DNA from 2 places in the Rheinheimera sp. F8 genome. Region 2 is predicted to be linked to the other one. Evidence: riboswitches for the same ligand, from Rfam matches in the RefSeq annotation. Region 2 holds a riboswitch; the other holds the start of a gene.
What was found. Region 2 has a riboswitch for cobalamin ahead of ATY27_RS04420 (TonB-dependent receptor). Riboswitches for the same ligand answer to the same signal wherever they lie in the genome.
Positions count from the first base shown of each region.

Region 1: linked by a shared signal. The riboswitch ahead of ATY27_RS12685 (TonB-dependent receptor) and the one ahead of ATY27_RS04420 (TonB-dependent receptor) in region 2 are both predicted to bind cobalamin.

Region 1 is NZ_CP013656.1:2,822,396-2,837,505, reverse strand. It holds gene ATY27_RS12735 (efflux RND transporter periplasmic adaptor subunit) at 1-931, shown strand, start outside; gene ATY27_RS12730 (efflux RND transporter permease subunit) at 935-4,036, shown strand; gene ATY27_RS12725 (ABC transporter ATP-binding protein) at 4,158-4,940, shown strand; gene ATY27_RS12720 (iron ABC transporter permease) at 4,937-5,935, shown strand; gene cobO (cob(I)yrinic acid a,c-diamide adenosyltransferase) at 5,925-6,539, shown strand; gene ATY27_RS12710 (cobalamin-binding protein) at 6,539-7,408, shown strand; gene ATY27_RS12705 (PH domain-containing protein) at 7,421-7,798, opposite strand; gene ATY27_RS12700 (FAD-dependent oxidoreductase) at 7,815-8,903, opposite strand; gene msrA (peptide-methionine (S)-S-oxide reductase MsrA) at 8,993-9,544, shown strand; gene ATY27_RS12690 (hypothetical protein) at 9,553-10,485, opposite strand; gene ATY27_RS12685 (TonB-dependent receptor) at 10,883-12,694, opposite strand; cobalamin riboswitch at 12,729-12,968, opposite strand; gene ATY27_RS12680 (YajQ family cyclic di-GMP-binding protein) at 13,081-13,563, opposite strand; gene ATY27_RS12675 (VanZ family protein) at 13,659-14,021, shown strand; gene ATY27_RS12670 (2-dehydropantoate 2-reductase) at 14,018-14,926, shown strand; gene thiI (tRNA uracil 4-sulfurtransferase ThiI) at 14,952-15,110, opposite strand, start outside.
Region 2 is NZ_CP013656.1:970,632-985,741, reverse strand. It holds gene ATY27_RS04455 (exodeoxyribonuclease VII small subunit) at 1-192, opposite strand, end outside; gene pomA (flagellar motor protein PomA) at 383-1,153, shown strand; gene ATY27_RS04445 (flagellar motor protein MotB) at 1,162-2,115, shown strand; gene thiI (tRNA uracil 4-sulfurtransferase ThiI) at 2,183-3,643, shown strand; gene ATY27_RS04435 (2-dehydropantoate 2-reductase) at 3,669-4,577, opposite strand; gene ATY27_RS04430 (VanZ family protein) at 4,574-4,936, opposite strand; gene ATY27_RS04425 (YajQ family cyclic di-GMP-binding protein) at 5,032-5,514, shown strand; cobalamin riboswitch at 5,627-5,866, shown strand; gene ATY27_RS04420 (TonB-dependent receptor) at 5,901-7,712, shown strand; gene ATY27_RS04415 (hypothetical protein) at 8,110-9,042, shown strand; gene msrA (peptide-methionine (S)-S-oxide reductase MsrA) at 9,051-9,602, opposite strand; gene ATY27_RS04405 (FAD-dependent oxidoreductase) at 9,692-10,780, shown strand; gene ATY27_RS04400 (PH domain-containing protein) at 10,797-11,174, shown strand; gene ATY27_RS04395 (cobalamin-binding protein) at 11,187-12,056, opposite strand; gene cobO (cob(I)yrinic acid a,c-diamide adenosyltransferase) at 12,056-12,670, opposite strand; gene ATY27_RS04385 (iron ABC transporter permease) at 12,660-13,658, opposite strand; gene ATY27_RS04380 (ABC transporter ATP-binding protein) at 13,655-14,437, opposite strand; gene ATY27_RS04375 (efflux RND transporter permease subunit) at 14,559-15,110, opposite strand, start outside.

The sequences.
Region 1 (15,110 bases), 1.9 Mb from region 2:
TGTCAGCACCAGTAAAGTTCAAAGCGCATTACTGACCCGAAAAGTTGACGCTCTGGGCACGGCACTGGCTTATGATTCCGCCCGTATCGTCAATGCCAGCAGTGATTATCTGATTGAACTGAATATCCGGGAAGGTCAGCCGGTGAAAAAAGGTGATTTAATCGCCCGTTTTAATGATACCGAAGAGCGCGCCCGCATTGCTGAATTGAAGGCCCTGATGACGGAGCAAAACCGCCAGTTAGCGCGGCTGAAAAACTTAACCCGGACCCAGGCCAGCGCACAGTCGTTGCTCGACGAACAGCAAGCCAAAGTCAATGCCACCCGCGCCCAGCTCGACGCACTCGAAGCCCGGCTCAATGAACTGGTGATCCACGCGCCGTTTGACGGTGTGCTGGGGTTACGTCAGGTCAGTAATGGCGCCTACCTCGCCACAGGCACTGAACTGACCACACTGGACGATATCAGTAAAATCCGCGTTGAATTTAATATCGCTGAACGTTATCTGGCAGCATTGCAAACCGATATGGTTATCCTCGCCGACAACATTGCCTATCCCGGTTTTGCTTTTCAGGGCAAGGTAAAGGCCATTGACCCACGGATTGACCCGGTGACCCGCTCGGTGAAAGTCCATGCCGTGATCGACAATGCCGATTTGAAACTGCGCCCGGGCATGCTGCTGAATGTGCATGTTGAACTGGCCAAAGCTGAGGTCGTGCAAATCGCTGAAAAAGCCGTGATGCCGCTGCAAAGCAAACATTATGTGTTTGTGGTCGAGGCTGAAAATAAAGTCCGCCAGGTGGAAATCATCCCCGGCCAGCGTTTACCGGGCCTGGTTGAGGTCATATCGGGTCTTAAAGCCGGCGATGAAATTGTCACAGAAGGTAGCCAGAAGCTGCGCACCGGCGTGGTGATCACGCGGTCGGAGCCATAAACCATGCTGCTGTCTGATCTGTCTGTCAAACGTCCGGTATTCGCAACCGTCATTAACCTGGTGCTGGTGATCTTCGGCATCGTCTGTTTCAGTATGCTGCCGCTGCGTGAATATCCGGATATCGATTCGCCAGTGGTGACCATCAGCACCGACTATCCCGGCGCTTCAGCTGAGATTGTTGAATCGAAAATTACCCAGCCGCTGGAAGATTTGATCAGTGGCGTCGAAGGTATCATCAATATCAGTTCCAGCAGCCGTGTCGGCCGCTCGAACGTCATCATCGAATTTAATGTTAACCGCGATATCGACGCCGCCGCCAATGATGTGCGCGAACGCGTGTCACGGATGATGGAACGCTTGCCAGATCAGGCCAGACCGCCGCAAGTGGTCAAAGCCAACGGTGACGATGACACCATCGCCTGGTTTTTGCTGAACAGCGACACCATGACCAACCTGGAGCTGACCGACTACGCCAACCGCTATATCGTCGAACGATTTTCGGTGGTCGACGGTGTGGCCCGGCTGCAAATCGGTGGTGAGCGCAAGTACGCGATGCGCATCTGGCTGAATAAAGATGCGATGGCGTCGCGAAATGTCACAGTCGCCGATATTGAAAACGTGCTGCGCAATGAAAACGTCGAATTACCGGCCGGTAACGTTAAATCCGCCGACCGCGATTTTATCGTCCGGGTGATCCGTACCTATAAAACTCAGGATGATTACCGCCGCCTGGTGGTGAAAAAAGGCGACAACAACTACTTAGTCCGGCTGGGCGAAATTGCGGATGTGACCCTGGCTTCAGAAAATGAAGAAAGTGAATTCAGAAGCGACGGCAAGAACGTGCTCGGCATCGGTATTATCAAGCAGTCCAAAGCCAATACACTGGATGTGGTGCGTAACGTCAGAACTGAAGTGGATCGGATCTCTGCCAGTCTGCCGGCCGGAACAACTATAGTGCCGGGTTATGATTCATCGTTGTTTATCGCCGAATCTATCCATGAAGTTTATGTCACGCTCGGTATTGCCATGGTGCTGGTGGTCCTGGTGATATTTGCCTTTTTAGGCAGCGTCCGCGCCACTTTTATTCCAGCCATCACAGTGCCGGTTGCCCTGATTGCTGCCGTGACCGTGCTGTATGCGCTGGATTTCTCGATTAACCTGCTGACGCTGTTAGCCATGGTGCTGGCGATTGGTCTGGTGGTCGACGATTCGATAGTCGTACTGGAAAATATTTACCGGCGGATTGAACAAGGCCAGCCACCGCTACTGGCGGCCTACCATGGCAGCCGCGAAGTTGGCTTTGCGGTTGTCGCAACCACACTGGTATTAATCGCGGTGTTTGTCCCGCTGGTGTTTATGCAAGGTGATTTAGGCAAATTATTCACTGAATTTGCGCTGGCGGTTGCTGCTGCGGTGGCATTCTCCGCGATTGCCGCACTGACGCTTTCACCAATGCTGTGCAGCAAGATGCTCAAAGTGCAAAAAGAGAAACGGGGCTTTAGTCTGGTTATCCACCGGGCGATGGAAAAAGTGGAAGCCGCTTATCTGCGTCAGCTGCAAATAGTAACGCGGGTACGCTGGCCCAGCTGGCTGGTGCTTGGCAGCTGTGTCGTTATCAGCGTGTTACTGCTGAAATTGCTGCCATCGGAGTTGTCACCACAGGAAGACCGCGGCACCTTTTTTGTCATGATGAGCCCGGCGGAAGGCGCCAGTTATCAGTCCAATCAACAAAACATGCGGCTGATTGAAGATATCCTGCTGCCCTACTACGAAAAAGGTGAACTGAACCGTTTATTGATCCGCGTACCTGGCTTTGGTAACAGCGGCGGCATGGCGATTGTCGGCAGCGAAAACTGGCATAACGGTCAACGCCGTACACCAGAATTGATGCAGGAGATAGGTCAGAAACTCAATAACCTGACCGACGTGCGCGCCTTTACTAATATGCGCAGCGGCCTGACTGCTGGCCGTGGCGGTGGCGGTGGTGGCCGGCCGGTGCAGTTTGTCATCCAGGGTAATACCTATGAAGAACTCGCCAAATGGCGCGACATCGTGCTGGCAAAAGCGCGGGAAAACCCGAACCTGCAAATGCTTGATCACGATTACAAAGAAACTGTGCCGCAAATTCTGGTGGAAATTAACACCGAACGCGCCGCCGATCTGGGCATTTCGGTTGGCGTGGTCGGCCGGGCGCTGGAAGCCATGCTGGGCGGCCGCCGTGTGACGACCTTCCTTGATCGCGGTAAAGAATACGATCTTATTCTGGAAGGCGCCGATTCGGATTTCAGCGATCCAACCAGCATCACTGGTGTTTATGTGCGATCCACGGGTTCAAACAAGCTGATACCGCTGGACAATCTGGTGACACTGAAAGAAGAAGCCACATCATCAACACTGAATCGGTATAACCGGATGCGCGCTATCACCATTATGGCCAATCTGGCGCCGGGATATAGCCTCGGTGAAGCATTGGAATACCTGGAAGGTGTGGTGCGGACAGAGATTAAAGACGTCGGCGGTATTGATTATAAAGGCGAGTCGCTGATGTTTAAAAACAGCGGTGAATCGACCATCCTGATTTTTGCTTTGGCGCTGATTATTACTTATTTGGTGATGGCTGCGCAGTTTGAGAGTTTTATTCATCCGTTTGTCATTATGCTGACGGTGCCGCTTGGCATGGCCGGTGCGCTGGGTGGCCTCTATCTGGCCGGGATGACACTGAATATCTATAGCCAGATTGGATTGGTGATGATTATCGGATTGGTGGCGAAAAATGGCATATTGATTGTTGAGTTCGCCAATCAGCTACGGGATGCCGGCGTGGAGTTCACTGCGGCCATTCATCAGGCAGCAGTCCAGCGTCTGCGCCCTATTACGATGACGGCCTTTACCACTGTGATGAGCAGTATTCCGTTGATTATCACCTCGGGGCCAGGTTCTGAGAGCCGGATGGTGATTGGCATGGTCATTTGTGCCGGTGTTGGCTTTGCCACGTTGCTGACCTTGTATATCGTACCAGTGGCTTATGTGGCGCTGGCGCGCAACACCGGTTCACCACAGGACATCGCCAAAGCGCTGGACGTACTGGACACACCTAAAGACTGATGCTTTTAATTGCCCACCGCCGCCGCGTGCGGCGGGCTGGGCCTTGCGTTGAATATTTGTTACTATCCGTACATTGTTTTTCCTGGCTGTACCACAGCCGTTCTTTTCGGTGCAGCATTTAATGACCGACACATCGGTGTTACTGCAATGCCAACAAGTCCAACTACAACTCCCCGGCGGATTCCTGCTTGGGCCGCTGAGTTTTGCCCTGAAAGCAGGCAAAATCTATGGCTTACTCGGCGCCAACGGCGCCGGTAAATCGACATTGTTACAGCTATTGGCCGCACTGAAATCCCCTGATCAGGGCCAGGTATTGTTACAGCAACAGCCCCTGCAACAACTCGAACCGCGCGCCCGCGCCCGCCAGCTGGCCTATTTAAGTCAGCAGCAACCACCCACAGAGATGACAGTGCAGCAACTGCTGCAATTGGGCTTAATGCCGCATAAAGCATTGTGGCAGGCCGACACCCCTGCAGATAAAGCCGCCATCAACGCCGCACTCAGTCAGGTTGGCCTTGCCGACAAGGCATCAGCTTTGCTGCGCCACTTATCCGGCGGTGAACAACAACGTGCCCATCTGGCCCGGGTTCTGGTGCAACAGGCCTGTGTATTGTTACTTGATGAACCGGTCAATCACCTGGACATCCACTATCAGCATCAACTGCTGGCGATATTACGCCGCAGTGGTCTGACCGTTCTTGCCAGTTTTCACGACATTAATCTGGCGGCAGCTTATTGTGATGAGTTGCTGGTGTTACAGCATGGACAGTTACTGGCGGCTGGCACTCCGGCACAGGTGCTGCAACCTCAACTGCTGGAACAGGTGTATGGCCGGCCTTGTCTGGTTGATCACAGCCCATTTGATCAGCACTGCCGTGTAACTTTTGCCCCGGAGTGCCGATGACCCGCCACAGCGTGTTGCAGCTGTTACTTTTAATCGGACTATCCGGTGTCAGTGTGATCGCTGCACTGCAGATCGGCGTGGTCGATTTGCCGCTTTGGTCACTATTAACCGGCCAGGCGACCGATCCCCTGCCGCAACAAATTTTCTGGCAATTACGCCTGCCCCGCGTATTGCTGGCCGGACTTGCCGGCGCAGCCCTGGCGCTGTGTGGCGCCTTGCTACAGCTGCTCAGCCGGAACGAACTGGCCGATCCGTATTTATTTGGTGTGGTGTCCGGTGCCGCACTCGGCGCCACTATCAGCAGTTTGTTGTTCCCGGCGCTGGCACTGGCGTTGCCGGCATCGGCTTTTGCCGGTGCGCTGATCGCGATCTTGCTGGTGCTGACACTGGCACAGCGGGCCACCGCGCAAGGCATGCAATCCCTCAGCACCTTATTGCTAACCGGTCTTGCCGTGTCATTTTGTGCCAGCGCGCTGGCCAGTTTATTGCTGTTTCAGGCCGACAGTTTTGCCGCCAACCGGATTATTTTTTGGTTAATGGGCAGCGTCAGCCACGCTGACTGGCAGGCCGTTCAGTTGCTGGCGATCGCACTGGTTTTGACCTTAGTGGTCTGTAGTCTGGGTCGCCGCCAACTGGTGGCGCTGGCCTGGTCCGACGATATGGCAAAAAGCCTCGGTGTGGCGGTTAACCGCTGGCGTCTGCTGTTGCTGTTACTTTGCGCCCTGCTGACCGCAGTGGTGGTCGCTTATTGTGGTGGTATTGGCTTTGTTGGTCTGATGATCCCGCATCTGATCAGGCTGATGTTCGGTGGCCAAATCCTGACGTTGTTATTCGGCAGTGCGCTTGGCGGTGCGATTTTTCTGATCTGGGTCGATACCGTCGCCCGTAGTGCGCTGGCACCACAAGAATTGCCCATTGGCATTCTGACCGCTTTATGCGGCAGTGCGTTTTTTCTGTTGTTAATTAGCCGACGCCGGAGTCCAAATGAGTCATGAAGTGCCTGTACCGGAACAGAAATCCGGTCACCAGAAACGCCAGCAAAAGCTAAAAGAACAGGTTGATGCCCGCATCGCCAGCGCGACTATCGATAAAGGCTTATTACTGGTGATCACCGGCAATGGCAAAGGTAAGTCAACCGCCGGGTTTGGCGTCGTGGCACGCGCTACCGGTCATGGTCAGAAAGCCGCTGTCGTGCAATTTATCAAAGGTGGCTGGGACTGCGGTGAGCGTAATTTGTTGCAACAACACGGTGTACCTTTTGCGGTGATGTCTACCGGTTTTACCTGGGATACACAAAACCGCGAGACCGATATCGCCGCAGCACAACAGGTCTGGCAACAGGCCAAACAGTTTTTACTGGATCCGGCGCTCAACCTGGTGTTGCTTGATGAGCTGACCTACATGGTGGCGTATGACTATATTGCGCTGGATGACGTTTTAGCCGCGTTGCAGAACCGGCCGGCTAGCCAACATGTGGTGATCACCGGTCGGGGCTGTCACCGCGCCTTGCTTGAGCTGGCAGACACCGTCAGTGAAGTACAAAATATCAAACATGCGTTTGACTCCGGAGTCCGGGCGCAACAAGGAGTGGACTGGTAATGCGTTTTTCAGTCACCGCACTGGTATTGCTGTTGTGTACATCGCCGTTGTTGGCCGCACCGGGCCCCCGTTTGGTAGTGCTGGCACCGCATTTAACCGAACAACTGTACAGTATTGGTGCCGGCGGCCTGATTGTCGGCACCGTCGAACATGCCGATTATCCGGCAGAGGCCTCTGCTATCCCCCGTATCGGCAACTATGCCGGGCTGCAACTGGAAAGTATTCTGGCACTCAAACCTGATTTAGTGCTGTTTTGGCAAAGTGGCAGCCCGGCCGCGGATATCAGCCAGTTGCAGCGGCTCGGCATCCGCACCGAAGGCTTTGAGCCAAAAACGCTGGACGATATTGCCGCGGATCTGGAGCGTCTCGGTAACCTGACCGGTCAACAAGCGCGCGCCAGTCAACAGGCCAGTGCGGTTCGGTCTCGCCTGGCGGCACTGCGCCAGCAATATCAGCAGAAAAAAACCGTGCGGGTGTTTTACGAGTTATGGGACGAACCGCTATCGACGATTGGACCGGGCGCATGGCCAGCACAGGCGCTGCAGCTGTGCGGTGCGCAGAGTATCTTTGCCGACGCCGCCGGAGCTTATCCGCAGGTCAGCGCTGAAGCGCTATTACAACGACAGCCGGATTTGATTGTGCAGCCAGTATCAGACACAGAACCACGCCGCCTGACGGACTACACCACACGCTTTGCCAGCCTCAAAGCAGTGCAACTGCAACAACGGGCGCAACCGAATGCCGACTTATTGCACCGCGCTACAATCCGCACCCTTGATGGCGTGGCTGAGCTGTGCAAGTTGATAGATCACAGCCGGCAGTTCTATGCGACGAAGCCTGAGACCCCGTCGCTGCCGGTACCCCGCTAAACCACCAGTGCGTTAGCGACAGGCGTAAGTTGCCAGCGCTTTTTGCACCGCGATAATGTTGCCGTCTTTACTGAAGGTCTTACGCAGCGGCTCCGCCGTGCTGCTAAGCCAAATGACCAGTTCTGATTCCAGATCAAAGTGACCTTTGGTTTCAGCACTGAAGCGCACAATCGAGCGGTAAGGCACCGACATATATTCTTTCTTTGAGCCGGTGATGCCTTGTTTATCAATCAGGATCAACCGCTTGTTGGTAAACACAATCATATCACGCAGCAACTTAAATGCTTGCTCGGCCTGTTCGCCGTCAGCCAGTAAGCTGGCCAGCTCGGCTTCGACTTCAGCCACATCAATTGCACCGGCGTTCCCCAACAATCCACTGAACAATCCCATCTGAACTCCTTTATCGTCAATGCCTTGCCACTATGGCGTCCTCCAGCATAGAGTCATTGGCAACGGCTGACAAGGCAGCAGCAGTCATTGATTCTGGCACCAGGCGTGCTGCAGCCTGCAGGCCAGCCAGATAAGCATTTTCGACCCGGCCACCCAGGCACCAATCACCGGCCAGTATTAGTTGTTGGTCTTTGTCAGTCAGCAGCCCTGGTGCTGGCTGCGCCGGATTATAACTGGCATACAGCCAGCGATGGCAGAGTGACTGGATGCTTTCAACTTTTTGCCCGATGATGGCGCTGAATTCCAGTTGGGCCAACGCCGCAAGTTCTTCCGGACTGGCTTCCAGCAGTTGCAGACTGGTGCTGGCATTAAAATGTAACAGCCATTGTTCTGTCATCCCGGTTCTGCCTGGTTTGGCACTTTGCCGGGCACACCAGCTGAGCGGCCCCTCTTTGACAAAAATACCATCTGCCGGATGGTCAACTGCGCGGTACAGCTGCAATGAAACCGCCCAGCAGGGCAACAACAGTGCAGGCGGGATCTGCATAGCAAGCGGATGTTTCGCCAGCAACTGGCGGCACTGTTCTGGCGGACAGGTCAGGACCACGGCGTCAAATCCAGGATAGCTGGCGCCTTCAGCCGAGCTTAATGTCCATTCCCCACCATGCTGACTGCTGAAGCTGCTCTGACTGAAACTCAGTTCCGTGATGCGACAATTCAGATGCAGCGTCGTATCACCAAGTATGGTCTTCACCAGCTGATGCATCGTTGGCGTGCTGACATAACGGCTTTGGCCGTCATTGGATGGCAACAACAAGCCATGCTGCCAGACATAAGGATCAAAATCCCAACGCTGCACCACTCCTTGCGCCAACCAGCCCTGCAACGCCTGCACAAAAAGCGGATGACGGGCAGTAAAATACTGGGCACCAAAATCTAACGGATAAAACGGCAGCGCCTCATCCCTCGACTCCACCCGCTTCGATGTCATGCGCCCACCCGGGCCCCGGGCTTTGTCAAACACCACAACTTCAACGCCCGCCAGGCGGAGTTGATTGGCCGCACTGGCTCCGGTCATCCCTGCACCGATAATTGCAACTCGCATTTTTTTCTCCATTTATGTCATCTGTTGGCCTGAGGGTACGTATTAGACTACGCTATCGGGCATTCAGCAGATTAGTTAGGGGATTAAACATGGCACAACTGGCAACTTTTGCAGGCGGATGTTTCTGGTGTATTGAAGCTGCGCTGGCGCAAGTTCGCGGCGTTTCGCAAGTGGTCAGTGGCTATATGGGTGGCAGCAGTGCAAACGCCAACTATCGCGCAGTCTGCACCGGCACCACCGGTCATGCCGAAGTCGTCCAGCTGACTTATGATCCGGCGCAGGTCAGTTTTGAATTGTTGCTTGAGATGTTTTTCCACTTACACGACCCGACAACATTAAACCGGCAAGGCAATGACATCGGCACGCAGTACCGCTCCGAGATCTTTGCCCACGACGAAGCTCAGCTTGAGACAGCCCGGCAGTTTATCAGCACAGCGCAAGCTGATTTCGATGCGCCAATTGTGACGGCCATCAGCCGGGCCAGTACTTTTTATCCGGCCGAATCTTATCATCAGGACTATTTTAATCAGAATCCGCAGCAATCGTATTGTGCTTATCTGATCGCACCAAAACTGGCGAAATTCCATCGGACTTTTAACACAGCATTGCGCCATACAAGTGCCGCAGCCGAACGGTCATGATCCTGATGTTATTCCCACGCCGATTCAATCACGCAACCCGGAAACTGCGCTGCGGCAAAATAGGCATTTGGATCTTTATATTCCAGCAGATGATGGTTAAAACTGATCTGTAAGTTAATCATGTCGCCGGGCTGTTTTCCCTGTAGTCCCTGCAGCGGTGTTAACACGCCTGGCTGAATATTGGCGTTATAAATAATCCGCGCCGGCAGCTCTTCATCAATCCCCAGAGCGTTGGATAAACGCACACTAAACCGTCCCAGCTCAGCCTGCAGCTTTCTGATGATATTTGGCGTCAGCTTATTCAGCAGTTTAAATACAAAAGGCACGTCGACCTGTTGTGATATTTGTGGCTGGGCAGTGGACAGATCCGGAATAGCCTGTAACTGACCGGTCATTACATTGTAGTGCCCCCGGATCTCAACATCATTCAGTGTCAGAAAAATCCGCACTGTCGCCGGCCATTTTTTCAATTCACCAATGCCCTGCAAACCAAAGCCATTCAGCAGCACCGGCACAGTACCGTCTGCCGCTACAACTCCCAGTACTTTCATCTGCACTTCGCCCTGTACATATGCATTGATGCTGCTGACCCGGTCAAAACCTTCGCTGGCCTGAATATCGTAAATGCTCTGGCTGATCATTTCTTTGTAGTTATTTTCGATATAGCTGGTTTGCAATGACGCCAGCGCCATAAAATCCCGGTGCATCAGCGTCGGATAGTCGGATAACGTCGTGACGCCTTCCGCATGACACTGGCCACCGGAAATAATCAACGGTTTTTCAATCACATACTGACAATCCTCCATCTGCCGCGCCACGTAACGCTGAACTTTATGACAGGACTCGTGCGGATATAATGTGATGGCCTGCACCATTGGCGCCATCAGGCTGGCAGCGGCAAACACGAGGACGGAACTTGAAACAGTGTTCAATGATTGCATGATTTGACTCCGGGCAATAAAGCAAATGAATTCAATGAGGCGCCGCAGATGTCCGCTGGTCAATTTTACGTCGGTAGAATTTCATAAAAATTCTTTTTCATCTGCTCTCAGGTCCAAGGATTACTGCATCAGCTTGGCAGGCAACAGGATGCTATCTCAATTCAAATCTTACCGGCGCGTCGTGCGATGACATCAACTTTTTAGTCCGCAGAATGCGCTGGCAGGCGATAAAACAACAATCAGCGGTAGTCTGAAGACGCAGCAGATGCATCGGAGATCTCTCATTTCAGCTGATCCAAAATAAAAACCCCCGACAGAAGCGGGGGTTCGGATAAATTGCAGACAAAAGCCGTACTGCCATAACAACTCGGCTTTAAGAGCTGCTGCTATTTTGCGTTTAAAAGCTCATCATCTGTAATCCCAGCATCAATTCGAGTCCGGACTGGCGGTAACCCAGCGAGGTCTGATAAGTCCGGTTTAACAGATTATCGACTTTCAGCTGAATTTTAGTCTGACGGTCCCACTGATAGCTCAACGCGCTGCCCAGCACCAACGTCGATGGCAGATCTGGCTGCGCAACACCGGTCCAGCTCTTCCCGTTAAAAGTCCGGCTTTGGAATAACGAGGTCAGGCCATAAGTCCATGCACCGGTTTGCCGGTCGAGCTGCAATACCGCTTTGTGTTTGGGTAATAACGTCAACCGTTGATTTTTCTGTAAATCATCGGCCTGTAGCCAGGTGTAGTTAAAGTGAATACCGGTATCGGCGACCTGAACGCTTTGCGCGTATTCAATGCCACGAATGCGGGCTTTTTTGACATTAAACACCTGCTGGTCCTGATAGCGGATCAGATTCGTCAGGTCACGATGAAAGTACACCAGGCTGCTTTGCGACAACTCAGACTGATAATCTACGCCAACCTCACGTGACCGGGACTCTTCAGGCTTCAATCCCGGATTTGAAGCACGTGGCCAATACAGATCATTAAATGACGGTACTTTAAACGCAGTCGCCTGACTGGCGCGCAATTGCCATTGCTCATTCAGTTCATAACCGGCATTTAACTGATACGAACTATTGCCGCCATACCGACTGATATGATCGCGCCGGCCGGTCGCATCCAGCTGTAACGACTGCCACTGATAGCTGACACCAGCAAACCCGGCGCGGTTTGTGCGGCTGTTCACACTATACTGACCATCAAAGGCCGGATCTTTTGGATCGACGTCCGGTGATTTCCGAACCCGTTCTTCCGAGGCGGCTAAACCTGCCAGCACACTGAAATCTTCGTTCAGCTGATACAATGACTGCCAGTCAGCCTCGTCCCGAATAGTGCGGAACAGCGAATCTTTACTGTTGTTACCAAAGTTGACGTCTTCATCGACATTGTGACCAAGTTTCAGCTGATGCCCGACTTTACCGATTTGATGTTGCCATTGTGCCAGGTGCACTTCCTGTCGGACATCCGACTGGTCGCCACCATAACTCGAGTCGTACTGATAAAGGCCATCATTGAGCTGCGACTGCCATAACCAGGTGCCGACTGAGCTTTGGTACTCGGCACCGGCCTTAACATAGCTTTGCTCAAAGCCATCATCATCCGGATCGCCTTTAACGGACGCATTAAAGCCGTCGGCCATAGCAGTCCCAACGGAACCAAATACTTTGACGCTGCCCAGTTGCTGACTGCCGGCAAGATTGGCTTCCGTATGCTTGTGACTGCCGGTTTTAGCATTAAAATGCACTGAACCATCACGGCGACTGGTGATCGCAATCACCCCGCCAAGTGCGGCAGAACCGTACAGTGCCGCTTTGGGCCCACGGATAATTTCAACCTTTTCAATTTGTTCAAGTGGCAACATGGCCAATGACTGATAGCCTGAAGTGGCTGCACCAACCCGAATACCATCAATCAGTACCAGCGTATGTGCACTGGTACCACCACGGATAAAAATACTGCTGTTTTGGCCTCTGCCACCTTGGCGAGCCACAGTGACACCAGGCACTAGCTGCAACAATGCAGGTAAATCCCGCACCTGCGCAGCTTCAATATCCGCCCGGGAAAACACAGTCACGCTGGTTAACGTCTCACTGACTGGCTTGGCCTGACGGCTGGCGTAGACAGAGATATGTTCAAGATCGGATTCAGTTGGTTGCGCCAAAGCGCAGGTGCTGGCCACGGCAAGGGCCAGTAAAGAAAATTTCGACATGTTGACTCCACAGCACATGCCCGCCGCATGTGGTTGGTTGATGAAATTTTCAGGCCGGTCTCCGGGCTGATCCTGTTGTCGGGGCCGACAGCGACACGTCCCTTCCCATCCGAAGACAGTGGTGGCGTGAAGCGGCTTTGCCATTCGCGTATGCACGAAGGCGTTACCACAAAATTTACCGTTGCGGGGGCAGCGCTGGATTGGGTCAGAATGACGGACACCAGCTTCCCGTTTCACTGCGAACTAACGCAGCACCTGAAAATGCGCGCTCAGTTTAGCGATGAGGCGGAGAATGTCAATGAGTTCAGCAATCCAGACGGCTGCTGCTATTTAGTGAAGGGAAAGCCTGCTTTGGCGCGCAAAGCAGGCTGTGATTGTATAGCAGATTAGTCGCGGAAGTTCTGATATTGCAGCGGCTGACCTAAATCAGTGGCGCGTAATAAGGCAATGGCTTCCTGCAAGTCGTCGCGTTTTTTACCAGTGATCCGTACTTCGTCGCCCTGAATAGACGCCTGTACCTTCAGTTTGCTGTCTTTAATCAGATTGACGATTTTTTTCGCCAGCTCTTTTTCGACGCCTTGTTTCACTGTGAGCTGCTGGCTACAGGTCTTGCCAGAAAACTCGACTTTCGCCGATTCAAACGAGCGGATATCCAGACCACGTTTGATCGCTTTATTAAAAAACAAATCTTTCATCTGGGTCAGCTGCGGTTCGGCTTCCGCTTTCATCGTCACTGTAGTTTCTTTGACGCTGAATTCAGCCTGGACACCGCGAAAATCAAAACGGGTCGCCAGTTCCCGGTTGGCGTTGTCCACGGCATTCAGCACTTCCTGCTGATCCGCTTTAGAAACGATGTCAAATGTTGGCATGTCGCGCTCCTGATAATCCAAGTTTTTCAACTGGCGATTATACCGCCGCGCACCGTATAATCCGAGTATCTAGGCGTAAAATCAGGTGTTTTTCCGTGCTTCCACTGCAAAAACCGCTCGCAGTCTGTTTGTTTTTAGCGCTACTGGTGCTCGCAACTTACGGTTTTCTCAAAGATGTCAGTGGTATTCCATCCGGCTGGATGCCGAATGATAAGGTGATGCATGTGTTGGTGTTCTTCGCACTGACGCTGAGTTTTAAACAAGCTTTTGCCCGCCCTTTTCTGCACGCTTTTTCGCTGCTTGCGTTTTACGGCGCGCTGATTGAAGTTGCGCAGGCCACTTTTACCAGCCGCATGGGTGATCCGCTGGACTGGTTTGCCGATGTCGCCGGCATTCTGCTCGCGGCTGCATTGGTGCGATATTTACCAGCACATTGGTTCGTCCGCGCTGCAACATGAAGACTTCAACACAACAACCAACCATTGGCATTGTTGGTCAAGGTGCGATCGGTCTGTTAGCTGCCAGTCAGCTGGCACTTCGGCACTTATCATGCCACCTGCTGACTCGGGACCGCGATCTGTCCGCGTTAGTACTGAACTTCAGGCAACAACAACAGGAACATTCATTACTGTTGAATTGCCGCCAGCCGCAGCAGCCAGTGCAATTCCTGCTGGTGCCGGTCAAAGCTTATTCCATACAGCTAGCGCTGCAACAGTGGTTGGTCAGCTGTGCGCCCGATGCCGATATTGTGCTGTGTCATAATGGTATGGGCACGCTGGAGCTGGCGCAGTCGCAGCTGCAAAGCGGCCAAAAGCTCTGGTTTGCCAGTACCACCCATGGTGCATTAAAATCGGGGCCGCACCGGCTAGAACATACCGGGCTTGGCCGCACCACGCTGGGCCCCATCAACGATTCAGCCCGTCAGTCTTCAGCACCAGCTGCTGTGCTTGCGGCCGCGTTAGGCCCATTGCAAGTCGTCGCCGATATCCTGCCGGTACTGTGGCAAAAGCTGGCGATTAACGCGGTAATTAATCCGCTGACCGCTCTGCTGATGGTCAAAAATGGCGAGCTGAGCAAACCGCAGTATCGGCGCCAAATCGAATTGTTGATAGACGAATTCTGTCTGGTGGCACAGACCAAAGGCCAGACGTTTGACGCGCAGACGTTGTGTCAGACTGTACTGGATGTCGCGGCCAATACCGCCGGCAATTTTTCGTCCATGCAGCAAGACCGGGCGCTAATGCGCCCGGACGAGTTGGAATTCATTACTGGTTTTTTATTAAATGCTGCGGCAGAGGCTGGACTTGCGATACCGGCGCATCAGCAGCTCTATCAGCAACTGCGCGCCGTCAAACCAGCCTGATCTGCTAGTCTCAGGCCAGTTTCACTCAGGCCTTTTTATATACACCGACATTCTGGTAGCCCTGCTCTTTGAGCAGCAACGCCTGCAGCCGGCTCATCACGCCGCGGTCACAATACAGGTAGTATTGTTTTGTTTGGTCCAGACCGGCAAATTGACTGGCAATACGGAAAAATGGCAATTCCTG
Region 2 (15,110 bases):
CAACAACAGCTGGACTTTTTGCTCTGCCGCCTGTAACTGTTGTTGACTGAGGCGGGACAAAGTAATACCGCGCTCAAAGCGGGCCAATGCCTGCTCAAGAGTCAGTTCACCTTGTTCTAATTGCTGGACGATTTCACTCAGTTCGCGCACATTGTCTTCAAACTGAGCAGTTTCTGCCTGCTTTTTGCTCATAGCGGTCCCCACCTTGATTTGTGCGCAAAGTTACCTCAGCCACCTGAGCTGGTCAATCAGAAAGGCCGCATGGGATGTTTTTTTTGCCTGACTTTAGAAATATATTTAACATTGTCACTGGCTTAGTCGATAGATAGCGGTAAGCTAGCATAATTACATCAGTTATTTCTGATTGAGCAGGAGATTAGAAGTGGATTTAGCAACCGTCATAGGGTTACTGGCAACAATAGGTATGATGGTATGGGCCATGTATTTGAGCGCATCTGGCAACCTGATGATGTTTTACGACTTCGTTTCTATTGTCATTGTTTTTGGTGGTAGTTTTACCGTCGTTTTTATGAAGTTTACCTTAGGGCAACTGGCGGCATCGGGGAAAGCAGTCGGAAAAGCCTTTCTGTTTAAAATGGAATCACCGGAAGAGTTGATTGAAAAAGCAGTTCAGCTTGCGGACACTGCACGCAAAGGTGGCTTTCTGGCATTAGAGGAAGCGGAAATTCCGAATGAATTCATGCAAAAAGGCATTAATATGCTGGTCGATGGCCACGATGCTGACGTGGTGCGCTCCACATTAGAAAAAGACATTGATTTATCATACAACCGTCACGGTACTTACATTTCAATATTTAAACAGCTCGGTGATCTTGGGCCGGCCATGGGGATGATTGGTACGTTAATAGGTCTGGTCGCGATGCTGGCGAATATGTCAGACCCTAAAGCGATAGGCCCGGCGATGGCAGTTGCATTACTAACAACGCTGTATGGAGCTTTGCAGGCAAACTGCTTGTTTATGCCGCTGGCGGATAAAATGTCGGTGCGTAACGAGGAAGAAAAAAATAACCATTTGCTGATCCTCGATGCGGTGATGGGCATTCAAGATGGCCAAAATCCGAAAGTCATCGAAGGTATGTTGCGTAATTATCTGATGTCGAAAAAACGTGTTGTTAAATCAGATGAGGCATAAAAAATCCAATGGCTGAATGTCCGAAATGCCCGCCCCCCGGTTTACCCGCATATATGGGAACCTTTGCTGACCTGATGTCATTGCTGATGTGTTTCTTTGTATTGTTGCTGTCGTTTTCCGAAATGGATGTGCAAAAATTTAAGCAAATCGCCGGCTCAATGGCGTTTGCTTTTGGTGTGCAGAATAAAATTGAAGTCAAAGATATCCCCAAAGGCACCAGTGTCATCGCCATGGAGTTCCGGCCAGGGCGGCCAGAGCCAACGCCTATTGATACGATTCAGCAACAAACTATCGATATGACTCAGCAGACAATCGAGTTCCAGGCAGGTCAGGAAGACTCATCTGGTGGCGTGCAGGAACAACGCGGTGAACAAACTGGTGGTGCCTCACAAAATACCGATGCGCAATCATCTGCGGCCAGTGAAAGCAGTGCGCAGGACCAGCAGCAAACCAATGAACTGGCAAAAAAAGTTGCTGAGATGATGCAGGAACAGATCCAGGATGGTGCTATCGAGCTGGAGTCTCTGGGACAGCAGATCATTATTCGCATTAAAGAAAATGGGTCTTTCCCGTCTGGATCAACTTTTTTGCAACCAAGGTTTAAGCCGATTATTCAGCAGATCGGCGCTATTTTGCGCGACATTCCGGGTGAAGTGACAGTCTCTGGTCATACCGATAACGACCAGGTGTCGGATGAGCTGAACAGCAACAACTGGGAGTTGTCATCGAAACGGGCTGTGTCCGTTGCCGTTGAACTGCTTAATGGCACCGGTATGGACAAAAACCGTTTAGTCGTGGTCGGACACGCCGATACCAGGCCACTGGTCGACAATGACACCGAGCAAAACCGCAAACGTAATCGGCGGGTAGAGATCTCAATTTTGCAAGGTAAAGCGAAAGAATCGGATCCGATCCAGTTAAAACAACCACCGGCCCAGCCAAAACCGGCCAAACAGCCGTAAATTCGGCTGTCGCACTTCAGACAAGGGCGCTGTATAATCAGCGCCCGTTTTTTTGTCCGGTAGCCCCATGATTGAATTTATTGTCAAACTGCATCCAGAAATCTCCATCAAAAGCAAATCGGTGCGTAAGCGCCAGACTATGTTGCTGGAACAAAACATCAAAACCATTTTGTTGCGGCTTGATCCCGCGGTTGAAGTACAGAATTTGTATGATCATCTGACCGTGCGACTGGACAAAGATGACGACACTTTACGTCAGCAAATGGCTGAACATCTCCAATGTATTCCGGGCATCGTGCAATTTGCTGAAATGCAGTCTGCCACCTATGACTCGCTACACCATATATTTGAGCAAGTACTGGCTTTGTACCGCGATGAACTGGCCGGCAAGAGTTTTGTCGTGCGGGTACGACGCAATGGCGACCATGAATTCAGTTCACTGGATGCCGAACGCTACATCGGCGGCGGCCTGAATCAGCATATTCCTACCGCGCGTGTCCAGCTGAAGAATCCGGATGTATCAGTACAGCTGGAGATCCGCCGCGACAAACTCTTAATGAAAAAACGCATTTATCAGGGCATGGGTGGGTTTCCACTGCCAAGTCAGGGTGATGTGTTGTCATTGATTTCTGGCGGTTTTGACTCAGCGGTCGCTAGTTACCTGATGATCCGCAAAGGCCTGCGCACTCACTTCCTGTTTTTTAATTTAGGTGGTGCGGCCCACGAAACCGGTGTGCGGCAGATGGCGTTTTACATTTGGCAAAAATACAGCCTGTCACATAAGGTCAAGTTTGTGTCGGTTGATTTTGCCCCTGTCGTCGATGAAATATTAGCTCGGATCCCGTCAGGCCTGATGGGCGTGGTGTTAAAGCGCATGATGATGCGGGCGGCGGCGACAGTGGCTGAAAGCCTCAACGTCAAGGCTGTCGTCACCGGTGAAAGTATTGGTCAGGTTGCCAGCCAAACTATTGTGAACCTCAATGTCATCGATCGGGTCACTGAGACGTTGATCCTGCGGCCGCTGATTTATCAGGATAAACAGGAAATTATTGATATCGCCCGCGCTATCGGCGTCGAAGACATGGCGAAAACGATGCCGGAATACTGCGGCGTGATCTCGCGCAGTCCAACTATCAATGCAGTACTTGCTGATGTCCATGCCGCAGAGCAACACTTTGATTTCAGTATTCTGCAGAAAGTCAGTGTGGAAGCTAAAGTGCTGGATATCCGTACTGTTGAGTATCAGGCTGACCAGCAACTAACGACGGTGGCAACCGAATCTGTATTGCCGGCAGACGCCATCGTCCTGGATGTTCGTGCGCCGGATGAAACCGATCTGCATCCGTTGCAGCTCGACAGTCATGCCGTACAGGAATTGCCATTTTTCCGTATTGCCAGTCAATTTGCCGGTCTGGACCAAACAAAACAATACTACCTGTATTGTGACCGCGGCGTGATGAGCCGGCTGCAGGCGTTGCTGCTCAAAGAGCAGGGCTACCAGAATGTCGGTGTATATAAAAAGGCCTGAGTGAAACTGGCCTGAGACTAGCAGATCAGGCTGGTTTGACGGCGCGCAGTTGCTGATAGAGCTGCTGATGCGCCGGTATCGCAAGTCCAGCCTCTGCCGCAGCATTTAATAAAAAACCAGTAATGAATTCCAACTCGTCCGGGCGCATTAGCGCCCGGTCTTGCTGCATGGACGAAAAATTGCCGGCGGTATTGGCCGCGACATCCAGTACAGTCTGACACAACGTCTGCGCGTCAAACGTCTGGCCTTTGGTCTGTGCCACCAGACAGAATTCGTCTATCAACAATTCGATTTGGCGCCGATACTGCGGTTTGCTCAGCTCGCCATTTTTGACCATCAGCAGAGCGGTCAGCGGATTAATTACCGCGTTAATCGCCAGCTTTTGCCACAGTACCGGCAGGATATCGGCGACGACTTGCAATGGGCCTAACGCGGCCGCAAGCACAGCAGCTGGTGCTGAAGACTGACGGGCTGAATCGTTGATGGGGCCCAGCGTGGTGCGGCCAAGCCCGGTATGTTCTAGCCGGTGCGGCCCCGATTTTAATGCACCATGGGTGGTACTGGCAAACCAGAGCTTTTGGCCGCTTTGCAGCTGCGACTGCGCCAGCTCCAGCGTGCCCATACCATTATGACACAGCACAATATCGGCATCGGGCGCACAGCTGACCAACCACTGTTGCAGCGCTAGCTGTATGGAATAAGCTTTGACCGGCACCAGCAGGAATTGCACTGGCTGCTGCGGCTGGCGGCAATTCAACAGTAATGAATGTTCCTGTTGTTGTTGCCTGAAGTTCAGTACTAACGCGGACAGATCGCGGTCCCGAGTCAGCAGGTGGCATGATAAGTGCCGAAGTGCCAGCTGACTGGCAGCTAACAGACCGATCGCACCTTGACCAACAATGCCAATGGTTGGTTGTTGTGTTGAAGTCTTCATGTTGCAGCGCGGACGAACCAATGTGCTGGTAAATATCGCACCAATGCAGCCGCGAGCAGAATGCCGGCGACATCGGCAAACCAGTCCAGCGGATCACCCATGCGGCTGGTAAAAGTGGCCTGCGCAACTTCAATCAGCGCGCCGTAAAACGCAAGCAGCGAAAAAGCGTGCAGAAAAGGGCGGGCAAAAGCTTGTTTAAAACTCAGCGTCAGTGCGAAGAACACCAACACATGCATCACCTTATCATTCGGCATCCAGCCGGATGGAATACCACTGACATCTTTGAGAAAACCGTAAGTTGCGAGCACCAGTAGCGCTAAAAACAAACAGACTGCGAGCGGTTTTTGCAGTGGAAGCACGGAAAAACACCTGATTTTACGCCTAGATACTCGGATTATACGGTGCGCGGCGGTATAATCGCCAGTTGAAAAACTTGGATTATCAGGAGCGCGACATGCCAACATTTGACATCGTTTCTAAAGCGGATCAGCAGGAAGTGCTGAATGCCGTGGACAACGCCAACCGGGAACTGGCGACCCGTTTTGATTTTCGCGGTGTCCAGGCTGAATTCAGCGTCAAAGAAACTACAGTGACGATGAAAGCGGAAGCCGAACCGCAGCTGACCCAGATGAAAGATTTGTTTTTTAATAAAGCGATCAAACGTGGTCTGGATATCCGCTCGTTTGAATCGGCGAAAGTCGAGTTTTCTGGCAAGACCTGTAGCCAGCAGCTCACAGTGAAACAAGGCGTCGAAAAAGAGCTGGCGAAAAAAATCGTCAATCTGATTAAAGACAGCAAACTGAAGGTACAGGCGTCTATTCAGGGCGACGAAGTACGGATCACTGGTAAAAAACGCGACGACTTGCAGGAAGCCATTGCCTTATTACGCGCCACTGATTTAGGTCAGCCGCTGCAATATCAGAACTTCCGCGACTAATCTGCTATACAATCACAGCCTGCTTTGCGCGCCAAAGCAGGCTTTCCCTTCACTAAATAGCAGCAGCCGTCTGGATTGCTGAACTCATTGACATTCTCCGCCTCATCGCTAAACTGAGCGCGCATTTTCAGGTGCTGCGTTAGTTCGCAGTGAAACGGGAAGCTGGTGTCCGTCATTCTGACCCAATCCAGCGCTGCCCCCGCAACGGTAAATTTTGTGGTAACGCCTTCGTGCATACGCGAATGGCAAAGCCGCTTCACGCCACCACTGTCTTCGGATGGGAAGGGACGTGTCGCTGTCGGCCCCGACAACAGGATCAGCCCGGAGACCGGCCTGAAAATTTCATCAACCAACCACATGCGGCGGGCATGTGCTGTGGAGTCAACATGTCGAAATTTTCTTTACTGGCCCTTGCCGTGGCCAGCACCTGCGCTTTGGCGCAACCAACTGAATCCGATCTTGAACATATCTCTGTCTACGCCAGCCGTCAGGCCAAGCCAGTCAGTGAGACGTTAACCAGCGTGACTGTGTTTTCCCGGGCGGATATTGAAGCTGCGCAGGTGCGGGATTTACCTGCATTGTTGCAGCTAGTGCCTGGTGTCACTGTGGCTCGCCAAGGTGGCAGAGGCCAAAACAGCAGTATTTTTATCCGTGGTGGTACCAGTGCACATACGCTGGTACTGATTGATGGTATTCGGGTTGGTGCAGCCACTTCAGGCTATCAGTCATTGGCCATGTTGCCACTTGAACAAATTGAAAAGGTTGAAATTATCCGTGGGCCCAAAGCGGCACTGTACGGTTCTGCCGCACTTGGCGGGGTGATTGCGATCACCAGTCGCCGTGATGGTTCAGTGCATTTTAATGCTAAAACCGGCAGTCACAAGCATACGGAAGCCAATCTTGCCGGCAGTCAGCAACTGGGCAGCGTCAAAGTATTTGGTTCCGTTGGGACTGCTATGGCCGACGGCTTTAATGCGTCCGTTAAAGGCGATCCGGATGATGATGGCTTTGAGCAAAGCTATGTTAAGGCCGGTGCCGAGTACCAAAGCTCAGTCGGCACCTGGTTATGGCAGTCGCAGCTCAATGATGGCCTTTATCAGTACGACTCGAGTTATGGTGGCGACCAGTCGGATGTCCGACAGGAAGTGCACCTGGCACAATGGCAACATCAAATCGGTAAAGTCGGGCATCAGCTGAAACTTGGTCACAATGTCGATGAAGACGTCAACTTTGGTAACAACAGTAAAGATTCGCTGTTCCGCACTATTCGGGACGAGGCTGACTGGCAGTCATTGTATCAGCTGAACGAAGATTTCAGTGTGCTGGCAGGTTTAGCCGCCTCGGAAGAACGGGTTCGGAAATCACCGGACGTCGATCCAAAAGATCCGGCCTTTGATGGTCAGTATAGTGTGAACAGCCGCACAAACCGCGCCGGGTTTGCTGGTGTCAGCTATCAGTGGCAGTCGTTACAGCTGGATGCGACCGGCCGGCGCGATCATATCAGTCGGTATGGCGGCAATAGTTCGTATCAGTTAAATGCCGGTTATGAACTGAATGAGCAATGGCAATTGCGCGCCAGTCAGGCGACTGCGTTTAAAGTACCGTCATTTAATGATCTGTATTGGCCACGTGCTTCAAATCCGGGATTGAAGCCTGAAGAGTCCCGGTCACGTGAGGTTGGCGTAGATTATCAGTCTGAGTTGTCGCAAAGCAGCCTGGTGTACTTTCATCGTGACCTGACGAATCTGATCCGCTATCAGGACCAGCAGGTGTTTAATGTCAAAAAAGCCCGCATTCGTGGCATTGAATACGCGCAAAGCGTTCAGGTCGCCGATACCGGTATTCACTTTAACTACACCTGGCTACAGGCCGATGATTTACAGAAAAATCAACGGTTGACGTTATTACCCAAACACAAAGCGGTATTGCAGCTCGACCGGCAAACCGGTGCATGGACTTATGGCCTGACCTCGTTATTCCAAAGCCGGACTTTTAACGGGAAGAGCTGGACCGGTGTTGCGCAGCCAGATCTGCCATCGACGTTGGTGCTGGGCAGCGCGTTGAGCTATCAGTGGGACCGTCAGACTAAAATTCAGCTGAAAGTCGATAATCTGTTAAACCGGACTTATCAGACCTCGCTGGGTTACCGCCAGTCCGGACTCGAATTGATGCTGGGATTACAGATGATGAGCTTTTAAACGCAAAATAGCAGCAGCTCTTAAAGCCGAGTTGTTATGGCAGTACGGCTTTTGTCTGCAATTTATCCGAACCCCCGCTTCTGTCGGGGGTTTTTATTTTGGATCAGCTGAAATGAGAGATCTCCGATGCATCTGCTGCGTCTTCAGACTACCGCTGATTGTTGTTTTATCGCCTGCCAGCGCATTCTGCGGACTAAAAAGTTGATGTCATCGCACGACGCGCCGGTAAGATTTGAATTGAGATAGCATCCTGTTGCCTGCCAAGCTGATGCAGTAATCCTTGGACCTGAGAGCAGATGAAAAAGAATTTTTATGAAATTCTACCGACGTAAAATTGACCAGCGGACATCTGCGGCGCCTCATTGAATTCATTTGCTTTATTGCCCGGAGTCAAATCATGCAATCATTGAACACTGTTTCAAGTTCCGTCCTCGTGTTTGCCGCTGCCAGCCTGATGGCGCCAATGGTGCAGGCCATCACATTATATCCGCACGAGTCCTGTCATAAAGTTCAGCGTTACGTGGCGCGGCAGATGGAGGATTGTCAGTATGTGATTGAAAAACCGTTGATTATTTCCGGTGGCCAGTGTCATGCGGAAGGCGTCACGACGTTATCCGACTATCCGACGCTGATGCACCGGGATTTTATGGCGCTGGCGTCATTGCAAACCAGCTATATCGAAAATAACTACAAAGAAATGATCAGCCAGAGCATTTACGATATTCAGGCCAGCGAAGGTTTTGACCGGGTCAGCAGCATCAATGCATATGTACAGGGCGAAGTGCAGATGAAAGTACTGGGAGTTGTAGCGGCAGACGGTACTGTGCCGGTGCTGCTGAATGGCTTTGGTTTGCAGGGCATTGGTGAATTGAAAAAATGGCCGGCGACAGTGCGGATTTTTCTGACACTGAATGATGTTGAGATCCGGGGGCACTACAATGTAATGACCGGTCAGTTACAGGCTATTCCGGATCTGTCCACTGCCCAGCCACAAATATCACAACAGGTCGACGTGCCTTTTGTATTTAAACTGCTGAATAAGCTGACGCCAAATATCATCAGAAAGCTGCAGGCTGAGCTGGGACGGTTTAGTGTGCGTTTATCCAACGCTCTGGGGATTGATGAAGAGCTGCCGGCGCGGATTATTTATAACGCCAATATTCAGCCAGGCGTGTTAACACCGCTGCAGGGACTACAGGGAAAACAGCCCGGCGACATGATTAACTTACAGATCAGTTTTAACCATCATCTGCTGGAATATAAAGATCCAAATGCCTATTTTGCCGCAGCGCAGTTTCCGGGTTGCGTGATTGAATCGGCGTGGGAATAACATCAGGATCATGACCGTTCGGCTGCGGCACTTGTATGGCGCAATGCTGTGTTAAAAGTCCGATGGAATTTCGCCAGTTTTGGTGCGATCAGATAAGCACAATACGATTGCTGCGGATTCTGATTAAAATAGTCCTGATGATAAGATTCGGCCGGATAAAAAGTACTGGCCCGGCTGATGGCCGTCACAATTGGCGCATCGAAATCAGCTTGCGCTGTGCTGATAAACTGCCGGGCTGTCTCAAGCTGAGCTTCGTCGTGGGCAAAGATCTCGGAGCGGTACTGCGTGCCGATGTCATTGCCTTGCCGGTTTAATGTTGTCGGGTCGTGTAAGTGGAAAAACATCTCAAGCAACAATTCAAAACTGACCTGCGCCGGATCATAAGTCAGCTGGACGACTTCGGCATGACCGGTGGTGCCGGTGCAGACTGCGCGATAGTTGGCGTTTGCACTGCTGCCACCCATATAGCCACTGACCACTTGCGAAACGCCGCGAACTTGCGCCAGCGCAGCTTCAATACACCAGAAACATCCGCCTGCAAAAGTTGCCAGTTGTGCCATGTTTAATCCCCTAACTAATCTGCTGAATGCCCGATAGCGTAGTCTAATACGTACCCTCAGGCCAACAGATGACATAAATGGAGAAAAAAATGCGAGTTGCAATTATCGGTGCAGGGATGACCGGAGCCAGTGCGGCCAATCAACTCCGCCTGGCGGGCGTTGAAGTTGTGGTGTTTGACAAAGCCCGGGGCCCGGGTGGGCGCATGACATCGAAGCGGGTGGAGTCGAGGGATGAGGCGCTGCCGTTTTATCCGTTAGATTTTGGTGCCCAGTATTTTACTGCCCGTCATCCGCTTTTTGTGCAGGCGTTGCAGGGCTGGTTGGCGCAAGGAGTGGTGCAGCGTTGGGATTTTGATCCTTATGTCTGGCAGCATGGCTTGTTGTTGCCATCCAATGACGGCCAAAGCCGTTATGTCAGCACGCCAACGATGCATCAGCTGGTGAAGACCATACTTGGTGATACGACGCTGCATCTGAATTGTCGCATCACGGAACTGAGTTTCAGTCAGAGCAGCTTCAGCAGTCAGCATGGTGGGGAATGGACATTAAGCTCGGCTGAAGGCGCCAGCTATCCTGGATTTGACGCCGTGGTCCTGACCTGTCCGCCAGAACAGTGCCGCCAGTTGCTGGCGAAACATCCGCTTGCTATGCAGATCCCGCCTGCACTGTTGTTGCCCTGCTGGGCGGTTTCATTGCAGCTGTACCGCGCAGTTGACCATCCGGCAGATGGTATTTTTGTCAAAGAGGGGCCGCTCAGCTGGTGTGCCCGGCAAAGTGCCAAACCAGGCAGAACCGGGATGACAGAACAATGGCTGTTACATTTTAATGCCAGCACCAGTCTGCAACTGCTGGAAGCCAGTCCGGAAGAACTTGCGGCGTTGGCCCAACTGGAATTCAGCGCCATCATCGGGCAAAAAGTTGAAAGCATCCAGTCACTCTGCCATCGCTGGCTGTATGCCAGTTATAATCCGGCGCAGCCAGCACCAGGGCTGCTGACTGACAAAGACCAACAACTAATACTGGCCGGTGATTGGTGCCTGGGTGGCCGGGTCGAAAATGCTTATCTGGCTGGCCTGCAGGCTGCAGCACGCCTGGTGCCAGAATCAATGACTGCTGCTGCCTTGTCAGCCGTTGCCAATGACTCTATGCTGGAGGACGCCATAGTGGCAAGGCATTGACGATAAAGGAGTTCAGATGGGATTGTTCAGTGGATTGTTGGGGAACGCCGGTGCAATTGATGTGGCTGAAGTCGAAGCCGAGCTGGCCAGCTTACTGGCTGACGGCGAACAGGCCGAGCAAGCATTTAAGTTGCTGCGTGATATGATTGTGTTTACCAACAAGCGGTTGATCCTGATTGATAAACAAGGCATCACCGGCTCAAAGAAAGAATATATGTCGGTGCCTTACCGCTCGATTGTGCGCTTCAGTGCTGAAACCAAAGGTCACTTTGATCTGGAATCAGAACTGGTCATTTGGCTTAGCAGCACGGCGGAGCCGCTGCGTAAGACCTTCAGTAAAGACGGCAACATTATCGCGGTGCAAAAAGCGCTGGCAACTTACGCCTGTCGCTAACGCACTGGTGGTTTAGCGGGGTACCGGCAGCGACGGGGTCTCAGGCTTCGTCGCATAGAACTGCCGGCTGTGATCTATCAACTTGCACAGCTCAGCCACGCCATCAAGGGTGCGGATTGTAGCGCGGTGCAATAAGTCGGCATTCGGTTGCGCCCGTTGTTGCAGTTGCACTGCTTTGAGGCTGGCAAAGCGTGTGGTGTAGTCCGTCAGGCGGCGTGGTTCTGTGTCTGATACTGGCTGCACAATCAAATCCGGCTGTCGTTGTAATAGCGCTTCAGCGCTGACCTGCGGATAAGCTCCGGCGGCGTCGGCAAAGATACTCTGCGCACCGCACAGCTGCAGCGCCTGTGCTGGCCATGCGCCCGGTCCAATCGTCGATAGCGGTTCGTCCCATAACTCGTAAAACACCCGCACGGTTTTTTTCTGCTGATATTGCTGGCGCAGTGCCGCCAGGCGAGACCGAACCGCACTGGCCTGTTGACTGGCGCGCGCTTGTTGACCGGTCAGGTTACCGAGACGCTCCAGATCCGCGGCAATATCGTCCAGCGTTTTTGGCTCAAAGCCTTCGGTGCGGATGCCGAGCCGCTGCAACTGGCTGATATCCGCGGCCGGGCTGCCACTTTGCCAAAACAGCACTAAATCAGGTTTGAGTGCCAGAATACTTTCCAGTTGCAGCCCGGCATAGTTGCCGATACGGGGGATAGCAGAGGCCTCTGCCGGATAATCGGCATGTTCGACGGTGCCGACAATCAGGCCGCCGGCACCAATACTGTACAGTTGTTCGGTTAAATGCGGTGCCAGCACTACCAAACGGGGGCCCGGTGCGGCCAACAACGGCGATGTACACAACAGCAATACCAGTGCGGTGACTGAAAAACGCATTACCAGTCCACTCCTTGTTGCGCCCGGACTCCGGAGTCAAACGCATGTTTGATATTTTGTACTTCACTGACGGTGTCTGCCAGCTCAAGCAAGGCGCGGTGACAGCCCCGACCGGTGATCACCACATGTTGGCTAGCCGGCCGGTTCTGCAACGCGGCTAAAACGTCATCCAGCGCAATATAGTCATACGCCACCATGTAGGTCAGCTCATCAAGCAACACCAGGTTGAGCGCCGGATCCAGTAAAAACTGTTTGGCCTGTTGCCAGACCTGTTGTGCTGCGGCGATATCGGTCTCGCGGTTTTGTGTATCCCAGGTAAAACCGGTAGACATCACCGCAAAAGGTACACCGTGTTGTTGCAACAAATTACGCTCACCGCAGTCCCAGCCACCTTTGATAAATTGCACGACAGCGGCTTTCTGACCATGACCGGTAGCGCGTGCCACGACGCCAAACCCGGCGGTTGACTTACCTTTGCCATTGCCGGTGATCACCAGTAATAAGCCTTTATCGATAGTCGCGCTGGCGATGCGGGCATCAACCTGTTCTTTTAGCTTTTGCTGGCGTTTCTGGTGACCGGATTTCTGTTCCGGTACAGGCACTTCATGACTCATTTGGACTCCGGCGTCGGCTAATTAACAACAGAAAAAACGCACTGCCGCATAAAGCGGTCAGAATGCCAATGGGCAATTCTTGTGGTGCCAGCGCACTACGGGCGACGGTATCGACCCAGATCAGAAAAATCGCACCGCCAAGCGCACTGCCGAATAACAACGTCAGGATTTGGCCACCGAACATCAGCCTGATCAGATGCGGGATCATCAGACCAACAAAGCCAATACCACCACAATAAGCGACCACCACTGCGGTCAGCAGGGCGCAAAGTAACAGCAACAGCAGACGCCAGCGGTTAACCGCCACACCGAGGCTTTTTGCCATATCGTCGGACCAGGCCAGCGCCACCAGTTGGCGGCGACCCAGACTACAGACCACTAAGGTCAAAACCAGTGCGATCGCCAGCAACTGAACGGCCTGCCAGTCAGCGTGGCTGACGCTGCCCATTAACCAAAAAATAATCCGGTTGGCGGCAAAACTGTCGGCCTGAAACAGCAATAAACTGGCCAGCGCGCTGGCACAAAATGACACGGCAAGACCGGTTAGCAATAAGGTGCTGAGGGATTGCATGCCTTGCGCGGTGGCCCGCTGTGCCAGTGTCAGCACCAGCAAGATCGCGATCAGCGCACCGGCAAAAGCCGATGCCGGCAACGCCAGTGCCAGCGCCGGGAACAACAAACTGCTGATAGTGGCGCCGAGTGCGGCACCGGACACCACACCAAATAAATACGGATCGGCCAGTTCGTTCCGGCTGAGCAGCTGTAGCAAGGCGCCACACAGCGCCAGGGCTGCGCCGGCAAGTCCGGCCAGCAATACGCGGGGCAGGCGTAATTGCCAGAAAATTTGTTGCGGCAGGGGATCGGTCGCCTGGCCGGTTAATAGTGACCAAAGCGGCAAATCGACCACGCCGATCTGCAGTGCAGCGATCACACTGACACCGGATAGTCCGATTAAAAGTAACAGCTGCAACACGCTGTGGCGGGTCATCGGCACTCCGGGGCAAAAGTTACACGGCAGTGCTGATCAAATGGGCTGTGATCAACCAGACAAGGCCGGCCATACACCTGTTCCAGCAGTTGAGGTTGCAGCACCTGTGCCGGAGTGCCAGCCGCCAGTAACTGTCCATGCTGTAACACCAGCAACTCATCACAATAAGCTGCCGCCAGATTAATGTCGTGAAAACTGGCAAGAACGGTCAGACCACTGCGGCGTAATATCGCCAGCAGTTGATGCTGATAGTGGATGTCCAGGTGATTGACCGGTTCATCAAGTAACAATACACAGGCCTGTTGCACCAGAACCCGGGCCAGATGGGCACGTTGTTGTTCACCGCCGGATAAGTGGCGCAGCAAAGCTGATGCCTTGTCGGCAAGGCCAACCTGACTGAGTGCGGCGTTGATGGCGGCTTTATCTGCAGGGGTGTCGGCCTGCCACAATGCTTTATGCGGCATTAAGCCCAATTGCAGCAGTTGCTGCACTGTCATCTCTGTGGGTGGTTGCTGCTGACTTAAATAGGCCAGCTGGCGGGCGCGGGCGCGCGGTTCGAGTTGTTGCAGGGGCTGTTGCTGTAACAATACCTGGCCCTGATCAGGGGATTTCAGTGCGGCCAATAGCTGTAACAATGTCGATTTACCGGCGCCGTTGGCGCCGAGTAAGCCATAGATTTTGCCTGCTTTCAGGGCAAAACTCAGCGGCCCAAGCAGGAATCCGCCGGGGAGTTGTAGTTGGACTTGTTGGCATTGCAGTAACACCGATGTGTCGGTCATTAAATGCTGCACCGAAAAGAACGGCTGTGGTACAGCCAGGAAAAACAATGTACGGATAGTAACAAATATTCAACGCAAGGCCCAGCCCGCCGCACGCGGCGGCGGTGGGCAATTAAAAGCATCAGTCTTTAGGTGTGTCCAGTACGTCCAGCGCTTTGGCGATGTCCTGTGGTGAACCGGTGTTGCGCGCCAGCGCCACATAAGCCACTGGTACGATATACAAGGTCAGCAACGTGGCAAAGCCAACACCGGCACAAATGACCATGCCAATCACCATCCGGCTCTCAGAACCTGGCCCCGAGGTGATAATCAACGGAATACTGCTCATCACAGTGGTAAAGGCCGTCATCGTAATAGGGCGCAGACGCTGGACTGCTGCCTGATGAATGGCCGCAGTGAACTCCACGCCGGCATCCCGTAGCTGATTGGCGAACTCAACAATCAATATGCCATTTTTCGCCACCAATCCGATAATCATCACCAATCCAATCTGGCTATAGATATTCAGTGTCATCCCGGCCAGATAGAGGCCACCCAGCGCACCGGCCATGCCAAGCGGCACCGTCAGCATAATGACAAACGGATGAATAAAACTCTCAAACTGCGCAGCCATCACCAAATAAGTAATAATCAGCGCCAAAGCAAAAATCAGGATGGTCGATTCACCGCTGTT